4 regions of the Bradyrhizobium sp. P5_C12 genome follow, and region 1 is predicted to be linked to each of the others. Evidence: predicted binding sites of a transcription regulator. Region 1 holds the regulator's gene; each other region holds the start of a gene.
What was found. The regulator PhoB, encoded in region 1, activates phosphate uptake and scavenging genes when phosphate is short. The targets are predictions, from matches to a motif close to TGTCATNNANCTGTCAT.
Positions count from the first base shown of each region.

Region 2: ugpB (sn-glycerol-3-phosphate ABC transporter substrate-binding protein UgpB) is a predicted target of PhoB. The motif match lies at 1,768-1,784, and genes of this name have one in related genera.
Region 3: ACXJMY_RS15975 (YdcH family protein) is a predicted target of PhoB. The motif match lies at 1,614-1,630, and genes of this name have one in related genera.
Region 4: ACXJMY_RS25510 (UDP-2,3-diacylglucosamine diphosphatase) is a predicted target of PhoB. The motif match lies at 1,407-1,423, and genes of this name have one in related genera.

Region 1 covers NZ_JBFULU010000010.1:147,641-150,913, forward strand. Annotated here, with positions in the region: gene pstB (phosphate ABC transporter ATP-binding protein PstB) at 1-385, shown strand, start outside; gene phoU (phosphate signaling complex protein PhoU) at 397-1,113, shown strand; gene phoB (phosphate regulon transcriptional regulator PhoB) at 1,135-1,842, shown strand; gene ACXJMY_RS12305 (GcrA family cell cycle regulator) at 2,075-2,587, opposite strand; gene ACXJMY_RS12310 (acetylornithine transaminase) at 3,045-3,273, shown strand, end outside.
Region 2 covers NZ_JBFULU010000005.1:253,716-256,988, reverse strand. Annotated here, with positions in the region: gene ugpA (sn-glycerol-3-phosphate ABC transporter permease UgpA) at 1-350, opposite strand, end outside; gene ugpB (sn-glycerol-3-phosphate ABC transporter substrate-binding protein UgpB) at 396-1,712, opposite strand; gene ACXJMY_RS06910 (CaiB/BaiF CoA transferase family protein) at 2,101-3,273, opposite strand, start outside.
Region 3 covers NZ_JBFULU010000015.1:63,532-66,804, forward strand. Annotated here, with positions in the region: gene ACXJMY_RS15955 (GGDEF domain-containing protein) at 1-385, shown strand, start outside; gene ACXJMY_RS15960 (hypothetical protein) at 493-744, opposite strand; gene ACXJMY_RS15965 (hypothetical protein) at 831-1,049, opposite strand; gene ACXJMY_RS15970 (YdcH family protein) at 1,179-1,385, opposite strand; gene ACXJMY_RS15975 (YdcH family protein) at 1,715-1,897, shown strand; gene ACXJMY_RS15980 (NAD(P)/FAD-dependent oxidoreductase) at 2,119-3,222, opposite strand.
Region 4 covers NZ_JBFULU010000032.1:69,005-72,277, reverse strand. Annotated here, with positions in the region: gene ACXJMY_RS25520 (PAS domain S-box protein) at 1-209, opposite strand, end outside; gene thiD (bifunctional hydroxymethylpyrimidine kinase/phosphomethylpyrimidine kinase) at 429-1,229, shown strand; gene ACXJMY_RS25510 (UDP-2,3-diacylglucosamine diphosphatase) at 1,447-2,259, shown strand; gene ACXJMY_RS25505 (glycosyltransferase family 4 protein) at 2,259-3,273, shown strand, end outside.

The DNA.
Region 1 (3,273 bases):
CGAGAAGGCGCTGCGCGGCGGCGCGCTGTGGAACGAGGTCAAGGACAAGCTCAATGCGTCCGGCCTGTCGCTCTCCGGCGGCCAGCAGCAGCGCCTCTGCATCGCCCGCACGGTGGCGGTGCGGCCCGAGGTGATCCTGTTCGACGAGCCCTGCTCGGCGCTGGACCCGATCTCGACCGCCAAGGTCGAGGAGCTGATCCAGGAGCTCTCCGAGAACTACACGATCGCCATCGTCACCCACAACATGCAGCAGGCGGCCCGCGTCTCCGACAAGACCGCCTTCATGTATCTCGGCGAGTTGATCGAGTTCGACGACACCAGCAAGATCTTCACGTCGCCGACCGATCGGCGTACGCAGGATTACATCACCGGCCGGTTCGGCTGAGGAGACAGGATATGGCTTCCGAACATACCGCAAAGGCCTTCGACACCGACCTCCAGGAGCTTACGCGCCTGGTCGCGGAGATGGGCGGGATTGCCGAGCGCATGATCGTCGATTCCGTCGATGCGCTGATCCGCCGCGACGTTGCGCTCGGCCAGCGCGTGGTCGCGACCGACGTCGAGATCGACGCGCTCCAGAAGAAGATCGAGGAGCGCGCCGTGCTCACCATCGCCCGCCGCCAGCCGATGGCGGTCGATCTGCGCGAGATCGTCGGCGCCATGCGCGTCGCGACCGATCTCGAGCGCATCGGCGATCTCGCCAAGAACATGGGCAAGCGCGTCGCGGCGCTGGAGACGGATTTCCATCCGCTCAAGCTGTTCCGCGGCCTCGAGCACATGACCGACCTCGTGCAGCAGCAGGTCAAGTCGGTGCTGGACGCCTATGCCGCGCATGATCTGCCGGCGGCGATGGCGGTGTGGAAGGGCGACGAGGAAGTCGACGCCATCTGCACCTCGCTGTTCCGCGAGCTCCTCACCTACATGATGGAGGATCCGCGCAACATCTCGTTCTGCATTCACCTGATGTTCTGTGCCAAGAACATCGAGCGGATCGGCGACCACGCCACCAACATCGCCGAGACCGTATTCTACATGATCGAAGGTCAGGCGATGACCGACAAGCGACCGAAGGGCGACATGACGACCTTCGCCACGACGGTCCCGAACACTTAAGGCTTGAGGAGCGACGACCACATGGGCGCACGCATTATGGTGGTTGAGGACGAGGAAGCCCTGACCGAGCTTCTCCGCTACAACCTCGAAGGCGACGGCTATGACGTCGAGACGGTGATGCGCGGCGACGACGCCGACACCCGCCTCAAGGAGCATATCCCCGACCTGATCGTACTCGACTGGATGCTGCCAGGGCTGTCCGGCATCGAGCTGTGCCGGCGGCTGCGCACCCGGCCCGAGACCAAGCAGCTTCCGATCATCATGCTCACCGCCCGCGGCGAGGAGAGCGAGCGGGTGCGCGGGCTTGCGACCGGCGCCGACGACTACATCGTCAAGCCGTTCTCGGTGCCGGAGCTGCTCGCGCGCGTGAAGGGCCTGCTCAGGCGCGCCAGCCCGGAGCGGTTGGCCACCGTGCTCGCCTTTGGCGACATCGAGCTCGATCGCGACAAGCGCCGCGTGGCGCGCTCGGGCCGTCCGATCGATCTCGGCCCGACCGAATATCGCCTGCTGGAGTTCTTCCTGGAGCATCCCGGTCGCGTGTTCTCGCGCGAGCAGCTGCTCGACAGCGTCTGGGGCCGCGACATCTATATCGACGAACGCACCGTCGACGTGCACATCGGTCGCCTGCGCAAGCTGCTCAATCTCGGCCGCGAACAGGACCCGATCCGCACCGTGCGCGGCGCCGGCTACGCGCTGGACGATCGCTTCGCGAAGGCGGAGCAGACGTAGGCTAGAGCGAGTTGGTTTGGCGAGCTGTCGCCACGATATCGGTGTCGTCCCGGCGAAGGCCGGGACCCATAACCCGAGGACGCAATTGTTTGTGCGAGAAGGGTAACTCCGAATCCCTGTAACCACATCTGCTGGTGGTTATGGGTCCCGGCCTTCGCCGGGACGACATCGGAGTGTGTCGAGCCGCCATCGTGTGATGGCGGCATTTTAACGGACGACTATATCCGCTAACTCACCGCGGGCCCGGCTTGGCCGGTGCGCGCCGGCGATCGGCCGCCGGCTGGTACGCGACACGCGAGTGCTGGGCGCAATAGGGAAGGCCCGACAGCGCCTTGCCGCCGCAGAAGAAGAAATCCGGGCTCGAGGGATCGCCGACCGGCCAGTGGCAGGTCGCCTCGTTCAATTCCAGCAGCGACAGCCGCTGGCTCATCGGCACCACGTTGTCGTAGGTGACCGGCTCGGCCTCCACCTCGACCTCGAAGGCCTGCGCCAACGCGGTGTTGCCGCGCGAGATCGGGCGGCTCACCCGCATCATGTGCTGTGCCGGACGCGCCTTACGCGGCCGGGGCGCGGCCGAAGAGGGGCTCTTGGCGCGGCCGGACAGGCCAAGCCTGTGCACCTTTCCGATCACGGCGTTGCGGGTCACATTGCCGAGCTCCGCCGCGATCTGGCTGGCCGAAAGTCCGGCCTCCCAGAGCTTTTTCAGCTGCTCGACGCGATCATCGGACCAGGTCAAAACCGTCATTGCACCCTTTCCCTCGCTGCGCGCCTGCCATATCGGGGCCTCACAGCGAATGCCTAAGCCTTGAAAAACCCGTGCCGCCAGAATCCCTTAAGGCTCGCCGGGCGCGCGAAGTGCGCCCGAACGTTTACGCCGGTACATGAGGACTTAGAGATCAGAACCGCCTGCACGAGATGTCGTATCTGACAAGCCAAACGCTACAATATGGCGTGACTCACGCGCAAGAGTCCGCCGACTCGCTTCCACATGTTCCGTGGCCAAAAAACCGCAAAATCGACACCGCAAGACTACGGATTCAGCGTTTCGTGAGGCTTTCCGGGCGGCATTGACACCCGTTTTACCAGGCATAAGATAGTGACGCGTGCCGCCCTTAAAAGGCGGCACGTTTCGTTTTCCGGGCCGGTCAATGGTGCGTTGCGTGATGCACGCTCAGTCCGTCCGCAACATCCAAGTGACCGTCATGACCAACAGCGCAGCGCCGCATTTGCTCCCCGTTTTCGCCAGGGCCGACCTCGGTTTTGAGCGCGGCGAAGGCTGCTGGCTGATCGCGACCAACGGCGACCGCTATCTCGATTTCACCTCTGGCGTGGCGGTGAACGCGCTCGGCCATGCCCATCCCGCGCTGGTCAAGGCGTTGCAGGAGCAGGCCACGAAACTCTGGCACATGTCGAACCTGTTCCAGAGCCCGG
Region 2 (3,273 bases), on a different contig from region 1:
GCGACCGCATAGGGCCAGATCAGCAGCGTGCGGTAGAGCATCGAGCCGCGCAGTGGCTTGTCCGCCATCACGGCGAGCAGCAGCGCGAACGACAGCGACGACACGGCGATCGCAAACGAGAAGAAGAAGGTCCGGACGATCGCCTCGAAATAGGCGGGGTCCTTGAACAGCTCGATGTAATTCTCGAACCAGACAAAGGTGCTCGACAGACCAAAGGCATCCTGGAGCAGGAAGGACTGGATCACCGCCTGCAGGGCAGGCCAGTAAAAGAAAATCAGGACGATCGCGAGCTGCGGCGCAACCAGCGCGTAGGGCAATAGCTTCGATTGAAAAATGGCTTGCTTTTGCATGATGGGCGGCGCCGGCAGGCCGTGTGGTCTGCCGGCGCCTTCGCCTTATTTTACGGCGGTCTTTTCGAACTGCCGCAGCATCGTGTTGCCGCGCTCGACGGCGGCGTCGAGCGCCTGCTTGGCGGTCTTCTTGCCGGCCAGCGCCTGCTCGATCTCTTCCGACCAGACGTCACGGAGCTGAACCATGTTGCCGAGGCGCAGGCCACGCGAGTTCTCGGTCGGCTCCTTGTTGGTCAGCTCCAGCAGCGGGGTCTCGAGATAGGGCTGGTCCTTGTAGAAGCCCTCTTCCTTCGCCTTGGCATAGGCCGCCTTGGTGATCGGCAGATAGCCCGAGGCCTTGTGGATATAGACCTGGCGATCGGTGTCCGAGAGGAAGGTCAGGAACTTCGCGACGCCCTTGTATTCGTCGGCCGACTTGCCGCCCATCACCCACAGCGAGGCGCCGCCGATGATCGAGTTCTGCGGCGCGCCCTTGGCGTCCGGATAATACGGCATCGGCACGGCGGTGAAGTTGAACTTGGCCTGCGCCTTGACGTTGCCGAAGAACGCCGACGAGGTCAGGTAGATCGGGCATTCGCCCGACGTGAAGCGGCCTTCGCCGGTGTTGGTGCGGCCGGCATAGTCATAGACCTTGGTCTTCTGGAGCTCGACCAGGTTTTCGAGATGCTTGACCTGGAGCGGTCCGTTGAACTCCAGCACGGTGTCGAAGCCGTCGAGGCCGTTGGCCTTGCTGGCCAGCGGCACGTTGTGCCAGGCGGAGAGCTGCTCGAGATTGACCCAGGTGATCCAGGAGCCGGAGAAGCCGCAGGTGTCGTGACCGGCCGCCTTCAGCTTCTTGCCGGCCTCGAACACTTCAGGCCAGGTCTTCGGAATCTCGACATTGGCCTTCTTGAGCTCGTCGAGATTGACCCACATCACGGTCGAGGACGAGTTGAAGGGGAACGACAGCATCTCGCCCTTCGAGGTCGAATAGTAGCCYGTGATGGCGGGCAGGTAGATCTTGGGATCGAACTTCTCGCCGGCGTCGGCCATCAGCTTGTAGACCGGCTTCACGGCGCCGGTCGCAGCCATCATGGTCGCGGTGCCGACTTCGAACACCTGCATGATGTGCGGCGCGTTGCCGGCGCGGAACGCCGCGATGCCGGCGTTCATCGTGTCGGGATAGTTGCCCTTGTAGGTCGGGATCACCTTGTAGTCGGCCTGCGACGCGTTGAAGTCGGTGGCGAGCTTGACGATGACGTCGTTGTTGGCGCCGGTCATCGCGTGCCACCACTGGATTTCAGTCACGGCCAAGGCCGGCGACGCGCCCAAGCCAACCATGGCTGCAACAGCGGCAGCCGCTCCAAAGTGTCGAAGAGCCATCAAGTAAACCTCCCTTGGGCCGTCAATAAAGAAGCGCTTGCGCTAGCAGCGCCATATGACGTTCACATGACTGTGTATGCGGCCGAAACGAAAGCGGCAAGCGCTGGAAAAGGGAAGCCGTCAATTAGGCGAAGGCGGAGCGTGCGGCCGCATCCGTTCGCGGTGCACATGCGTGCCCGCGCCGCAGTGCGGCATCGCTAGAGTGAGGTTGACGCTCGGCCCGCGGGCTCGAAAACCTCTCCCGCTTGCGGGAGAGGTCGGCGCGTAGCGCCGGGTGAGGGTTCTATCCTCTGGGGGAATCTCACTGCGGAGGCACCCTCTCCCCAGCCCTCCCCCGCAAGCGGGGGAGGGAGCGCACCTGCGCTGCCGCTCGATTACGTCTGATCGCCTAGCGCTTGCGCTCGGGCCCGCAGACCACGCCCTTCTCGACCATCGCGTCGATCTCGGCCTTGGAATATCCGAACTCGCCCAGCACCTCCTGGGAGTGCTGGCTGAATTTCGGCGGCAGGCGGCGCAGGCTCGGCTTGCTGCGATCGAGCCGGATCGGCGAGGCGACGCCCTTGTACCAATCCTTCTCGATAATATCGCCGCGGTGGATCGTGTGCGGATTGGTCAACGCCTGGTCGATCTTCTGCACCGGGCCGGCGGGCAGGCCGGCGGCGAGCAGGCGATTGCACAGCGGCTCGGCCTCGTGCTGGCTGAACACGGCGGCGAGCTCGGCGCGCAGTGCCTCGCGATTGGCGATGCGATCCTTGTTGCGGGCGAAGCGCGGGTCGGTGCCGAGCTCGGGCTTGCCGATCTCCTTGGCGAGCTTGCGGAAGGTGCCGTCATTGCCGACGCCGATGAAGATGTTGTCGGTCCTGGTCGGGAAGATCGCGTAAGGCACGAGGTTGGGGTGCTCGTTGCCGGTGAGGCCGGGCGGCTTGCCATGCATGAAATAGTTCGCGGTGTGCGGATGCATGATGGCGAGGCCGGTCTCGTACAGCGTCGTCTCCAGGAACTGGCCCTTGCCCGAGCGCTGCCGCTCCGACAGCGCCATCAGGATGCCGATCGCCGCATAGAGCCCGGTGGTGATGTCGACCAGTGGCACGCCGATCCGCATTGGGCCGCTCTCGGGCGAGCCGGTCGCCGCGATCATGCCGGTCATGGCCTGGATGATGGCGTCGTAGCCGGGATTGCCGCCGCGCGGACCGTCGGCGCCGAAGCCGCAGATCCGGCAATGCACCAGGCGCGGGAATTTCTTGCTCAGCACGTCGTTGCCGATGCCCCACTTCTCCAGCGTGCCCGGCTTGAAATTCTCGATCAGGACGTCGGCCGTCTCCAGCATCTTGAGCAGCACGACACGGCCGCCCTCGGAGGCGAGGTCGAGGCCGATCGAGCGCTTGTTGCGGTTGATGCCGACGAAATAGGCCGCGTCCTCCTCGTGGAAGGGAGGGCCCCAGTCGCGCACCTCGTCGCCCGCCGGCGGCTCGACCTTGATCACGTCGGCGCCGTGGTCGGCGAGAATCTGGGTGCAGTAGGGACCACCGAGCACGCGCGTGAGATCGATGACGCGCAGTCC
Region 3 (3,273 bases), on a different contig from region 1:
CGACGTCGACCGCCTGAAGCCGATCAACGATTCCTTCGGCCACGCCGCTGGCGATGAGGTGCTCAAGGCGATCGCCGGCACGCTGACGCGGCAGATCCGCGCTTCGGATGTGGTCGGCCGGCTCGGTGGCGACGAGTTCGCGCTGCTGCTGTGGAATCTCAGCGAGACCGATGCCAAGGCGAAGGCTGCGATCTTCGAGCAGGCGGTCGACGAATTGTCCTTCGTCTTCCGCGGTCAGCGCGTGACTGCGGGCGCTTCCGCCGGCGTCGCGCTGCTCGGCCCGCAATCCGATGCAGGTCGTGCTCTGGAGGAGGCAGACGCCGCCATGTATGTCCGCAAGGCGCAGCGGCGGCATGAGCCGCGGATCAGGCTCGTCAGCAGCTAGAGCACGATCCGGACCCGGAGGGCCGCGCTAGCGCAAAGTGTGCAGCGGTTTTCCCGCGCGACAAACGCGGAACGCGTTTGCGCGGAGCTCATGCTCAAACACAACAATCAGAGCGTGGCGAGGTCTTCCGGCACGTTGCCGAATTTGCGCAGCAGCGTCGCGTCGCCGAATTCACCGGTCATGGGATCGCCGCTGCGGCTGAATGCGACTGCGCCGATGTGGCCGGCGCCGCGTGCCAGAATCTCGGCGCGCCGCAGCGCGGCCACCGAGGACTGACATTCCTCGGCCGCGCCCGCGACCGGCGATCCATCGTCATCGATCAGGAAGGGCATTGCAACGTAATAGGTCACGTCCGACATGGCGTTGCTCCAAGTGCTGAAGTCAGAAAGTGCTGAAGTCAGAAAGTGCTGAAGTCAGAAAGTGCTGAAGTCAGAAAGTGCTGAAGTCAGGCGGCGCTGCTCTTGCTCCGCATCTTGCTGCGTGAGGTCTCCGGAATGCAGCCGGCCGAAATCGCCGCCTGCAATTCCTCGAGTTCGGCTTCCAGATATTCGTTGGCCATGATCAGCGCCTTGATCGTGCTGCGCAGATTGCCGTCGCACATCGCGATCGCCTGATCGCAGGCTTGTTCATAGTGACTGTTGTCGAAGAGAACGGTTGCTGACATGGGCGTCTTCCTGGGCGTTTGCTGGGCGTCTTCTTGGGGAGCGGCTGGGCTGAAATGTTCCTATTTTGTTCTTTTCGAGTCAAGCGGATTCCGGCGCGGCGGGCGGCCGCACGAGGCCCTGGCTGTGGATCAGGCGATGATGTCGGGCGTGATCTGGTCTTCGATGAACGCAATGCGGTCGCGCAACAACAGCTTGCGTTTCTTCAACCGCTGTAACCGCAATAGGTCGGGGGCAGGCGATTGATGCAGTGCATCGATCGCCGCATCGAGATCTCGGTGTTCCTGGTGCAACCGGGCGAGCTCGGATTCGAGTTCGCGCGCATCTTCATTGGTCATGTCTGCGGTGGCCGAAAAACCGATAGGCTTGAGATTAAGGCTGTGGATGCCCTGTGGAAATTATCGTCCTTGCGCGGCTTGATCGCAAGCGATCTCGGACCGTCGCTCACGGATCTCCCGCAAGATATTTTCCGTGGATCGCGATCGCGCCGCGCAAGCGCATTGATATCATGGATTTTTCCAGAGCGGTTCCATTACTCACGCTTCGTTACATATGAATTTTCAAAAATGACACTGCGACGACGGATACCCATCGACAGAACGAATCGGTGATGTACACTTCGCTGTCCGGATCGAATCCAAGGTCACCCCTACCGAGGAGGTTTCGAATGACAATTCAGGCACATCTGGTTGAATTGGAACGGAAGCACAAAACTCTCGAAAACGAATTGCACGAAGCTCTCGTGCACCTTTCAACAGACGACCTGCAAATTGTTGAGTTGAAGCGCCGGAAGTTGATGGTCAAGGACCAGATCGAGCGTCTGAAGCACACCGGCGACACGCTTCACTAGTAAAGTAACCCCCGTATCAGCGTAGAGTTTGATCGCACCCTTTCACGCAGGGATGAGAGCTTTTGCGCTCATCCCTGTTGCAGGGTGCGCGATCATTGTTGCGCGGTGCCTGGAGCCATTCCCGTTCCGATGGAATCGGAACGGGAATGGCTCCAGATTCTTGTTTGGACGCGTTTTCTTTTTCTTTACGCGAACCGGTATCCACTTCGCTCGAAAACGCTTTAGATGCCTGCGAACTCGGCGACGTGGTCCGCGATCGCGAGCGACGACGTCAATCCCGGCGATTCGATGCCGAACAGATTGATCAGGCCTTCGACGCCATGGTCGCGCGGACCCTGCATCAGGAAATCCTGCGTGGCGACGGCCGGCGGCACGATCTTCGGACGAATGCCCGAATAGCTCGGCATCAACGCGCCATCGGGCAGCGTCGGCCAATATCTGCGGATCGCCGGATAGAATCGCTCGGCGCGCGAGGGATCGACCGCGTAGTCGATCGTCTCGATCCACTCGACGTCCGGGCCGAAACGCGCCTGGCCTGCCATGTCCAGCGTCAGATGCACGCCGAGCCCGCCGGGCTCCGGCACCGGATAGATCAGGCGCGAGAACGGCGCCTTGGCGCTGCAACTGAAATAATTTCCCTTGGCGAGATAGGCCGGCGGAATCCGATCCAGTGGCATGCCGTCGATGCTGCGCGCCACCGTCGTCGCCGAGAGGCCGGCCGCGTTGACCAGCAGGCCGCATTGCAAGGTCATCGGCGCTTCGCCGCCGGCGTCGATCTCGATGACGCCGCCCGCCGCCTTGGCGCGGATCATCGGCGTGTGAAACGCGAAGGCCGCGCCCGCCGCCTCGGCCTCGCCGCGCAGCGACAGCATGTAGGCATGGCTGTCGATGATGCCCGTCGAAGGCGAGAGCAGGGCGGCGTCGCAGGCTAGCGCCGGCTCCAGTGCGCGCGCCGCTTCCCCCGGGAGCAGCTGCATGTCGAGGACACCATTGGCCTCGGCATGCGCCTTGATCGATTGCAGCTTCTCGGTTTCCCTGGCACTGGTCGCGACGATCAGCTTGCCGCAATTCTTGTGGGGGATGCCGCGCTCGGCGCAGTAGCGGTAGAGCGCGTGCTTGCCGTCGACGCACATGCGCGCCATCCAGCTCCCGGCGCGGTAGTAGATGCCGGCATGGATCACCTCGCTGTTGCGCGAGGAGGTGACGGTGCCGATGGCCTCGGCTTCCTCGAGCACGATCACCTCGCGGCCGGCCTGCGCCAGCTTTCGCGCCACCGCGAGCCCGATCACGCCGGCTCCGATGACGACGCAGTCGACCCTATCCATGGTTGTACAGGATATCCGCTGGAACCGCCGATGGCATCCGAGCCTCGAAGC
Region 4 (3,273 bases), on a different contig from region 1:
TAGGCAGCGGCGATGAGGGCGTCGGAGACGACATGGAGCCAGATCAGTTCGGGCTCCCACAACAGGCAGATGCCGTGCGGTGAAAACATCGACGAGTCGAGCAGACGTTGGAAGTAGGCCCACATGATTCCACCCGAGAGGGTTCCGGGCCTGGGGCGGCCCGCAACGTTGGTGTCGCTGGAAGGTTCCAGCACCAACGTCTCACTCATCGATGTGAACGCCAAGGGCCAAGGCCGCATCAAGGCTATGTTTTGCAGCCTGTGCACGATTGCGGCTCGACAATGCCGCGCCCAATCGCCACCTGATTCGCCGGCGCGAGCGTCGGTGCCGGGAATCACGGCTGCCGCGGCCGGTCCGGCTTGCTGGCGTTTCCTGGTCGCGCTAGGACAGGCCATGGCGATGTTAGTATCAAGCGAATGGATCCGGCGATGACGACACCCGTGGCGCTCACCATCGCAGGCTCCGATTCGAGCGGCGGCGCCGGCATCCAGGCCGACCTGAAGACCTTTGCCGCGCTCGGCGTCTACGGCGCCTCCGCCATCACGGCCTTGACGGCGCAGAACACCAAAGGCGTCACCGGCATTCACGCGGTGCCCGCCGGGTTCGTCACCGCGCAGATCGACGCGGTATTCTCCGATCTCGACGTCGGCGCGGTGAAGATCGGCATGGTGGCGCAGGCGGCCAGCATCGATGCGATCGCGGCCGCGTTGTCGCGCTGGGCGCCCCGGCACGTCGTGCTCGATCCCGTGATGGTCGCGACCTCCGGCGATCGCCTGCTGGCCTCGGAGGCCGTGGACGCGTTGCGCACGAAACTGATGCCGCTGGCCTCGGTGATCACGCCCAACCTGCCGGAGGCCGCCGCGCTGCTCGACGCGCCGGTCGCGCGCGGCGAGGCCGAGATCGAAAGCCAGGGGCACCGCCTGCTCGCGCTCGGTTGTCGCGCGGTCCTGATCAAGGGCGGGCACGGGGAGGGCGCCGAGAGCATCGACTATCTCGTGAGTTCAGCGGGGACGATCGCGCTCGCGGCTCCCCGCGTGGCCACCAAAAATACCCATGGCACCGGCTGCTCGCTGTCCTCGGCGGTCGCAGCGGGCCTCGCCAGGGGCGAGGACCTCGAGCGCGCGGTGCGCAATGCCAAGGCCTGGATCAGCGCGGCGATCGCCGCCGCCGACCGCTTCAGCGTCGGCCACGGCTACGGGCCGATCCATCATTTCCACAAATTTTACTGACGCGGGCTTTGCGCGGCGCGACGGCCGCGCCCGTTAACCAATAAGGCCATGGGCTTCCGGGCTTTTGCGGGCAACCATTGCGGCGCCATGTCGCCTGATTGTCGCATGCGACTGATATTCGCGGGGGGAGCGAGGCGAGGCGTGATTCGTATCTGAGGGTGCCTCAAAGGTTCAATTGGTCATCCCCCTGTCACGGGACATTGTTACAGGCTGTCGCATGGGAAGTTACGATGTGAGTGACGAGAGCCCTGAAAGGCGCTTTCGCACGTTGTTCATCTCCGACGTTCATCTCGGAGCCCGGGGTTCACAAGCCGACCTTCTGCTGGACTTCCTGCGTTACCACGACGCCGATACGATCTATCTGGTCGGCGACATCGTCGACGGCTGGGCGCTGAAATCGAGCTGGCACTGGCCGCAATCGCATAACGACCTGGTCCAGAAGCTTTTGCGCAAGGCGCGCAAGGGCGCCAAGGTCATCTACATTCCCGGCAATCACGACGAATTCCTGCGCAACTATTACGGCACGCATTTCGGCGGCATCGACGTGGTCGAGAACACCGTCCACACCGGTGCGGACGGCAAGCGCTATCTCGTCATCCACGGCGACATCTTCGACCTCGTGGTCCAGAACGCGCGCTGGCTCGCCCATCTCGGCGACAAGGCCTACGACTTCGCGATCCAGATGAATCGCTTCGTCAACTTCTTCCGCCGCCTGTTCGGTGTGCCCTACTGGTCGCTGTCGCAATGGGCCAAGCAGAAGGTCAAGAATGCCGTCAACTATATCGGCGCGTTCGAGCAGGCGCTCGCTGCCGAGGCGCGGCGTCACGACGCCGACGGCGTGATCTGCGGCCATATCCACTACGCCGTGATCCGCGACGAGGGCGGTATCCGCTACATGAACTGCGGCGATTGGGTGGAGAGCTGCACCGCGCTGGTCGAGCATGACGACGGCCATTTCGAGATCATCACCTGGGCGGATCAACTGCAAAAGGCAGTTCCGGTCGCGCCGGTGGCGGCAAGGGCCGCTTGATGCGCATCCTGGTCGCGACCGACGCCTGGCACCCGCAAGTCAATGGTGTGGTTCGGACGCTGACCAAGCTCGCTGACGCCGCCAAGGGGCTCGGCGTCGAGTTCACGTTCCTGACGCCGCAATCGTTCCGCACCTTCGCGATGCCGAGCTATCGCGACGTCCGGCTGGCGATGCCGCGGCCGGCGAAGATCGCGAAGCTGATCGCGGAAGCCCGTCCCGACAGCATCCATATTGCGACGGAAGGGCCGATCGGCCTGATGGTCCGCCGCTATTGCCGCCAGCGCAAGCTGCCGTTCACGACCAGCTTCCACACCCGCTTCCCCGAATATGTCCGCGCCCGGGTGCCGGTTCCGGAATCCCTGATCTGGCGGGCGCTGCGCCGTTTCCACGGGGCAAGCCGGGCCGTGATGGCGGCCACGCCGGCGCTGGCCCGCGAGCTCGGTGAGCGCGGCTTTGCCAATGTCGTGCTGTGGCCGCGCGGCGTCGACACCAGCCTGTTCCATCCCCGCGCCATCGATCTCTGCCTGCCCGCGCCGGTGTTCCTCTCGGTCGGCCGGGTCGCAGTGGAGAAGAATCTCGAAGCGTTCCTCGACCTCGACCTGCCCGGCACCAAGGTGATCGTCGGCGACGGCCCGGCGCGCGCCGCGCTGGAGGAGGCTTATCCCGACGCGATCTTCCTGGGGCAAAAGCACGGCGAGGAACTGGCGGACATCTATGCGGCGGCCGATGTCTTCGTGTTTCCCAGCAAGACCGACACGTTCGGCCTGGTCCTGCTCGAGGCGCTGGCGAGCGGCCTGCCGGTCGCGGCCTTCCCGGTGAAGGGACCCGGCGACGTGATCGGCGATGCGCCGGTCGGCGCCCTCGATCAGGATTTGCGCAGCGCCTGCTTTGCCGCGCTCGACGTCTCCCGGCAGGCCTGCGTCGAATTCGCCGCTGGCTATACCTGGGAGGCCTCGGCGAAGGCCTTCGTCGACAGTATTTGGGCGGTCGGCGCGGTGCTGCCCGGCCGGAACG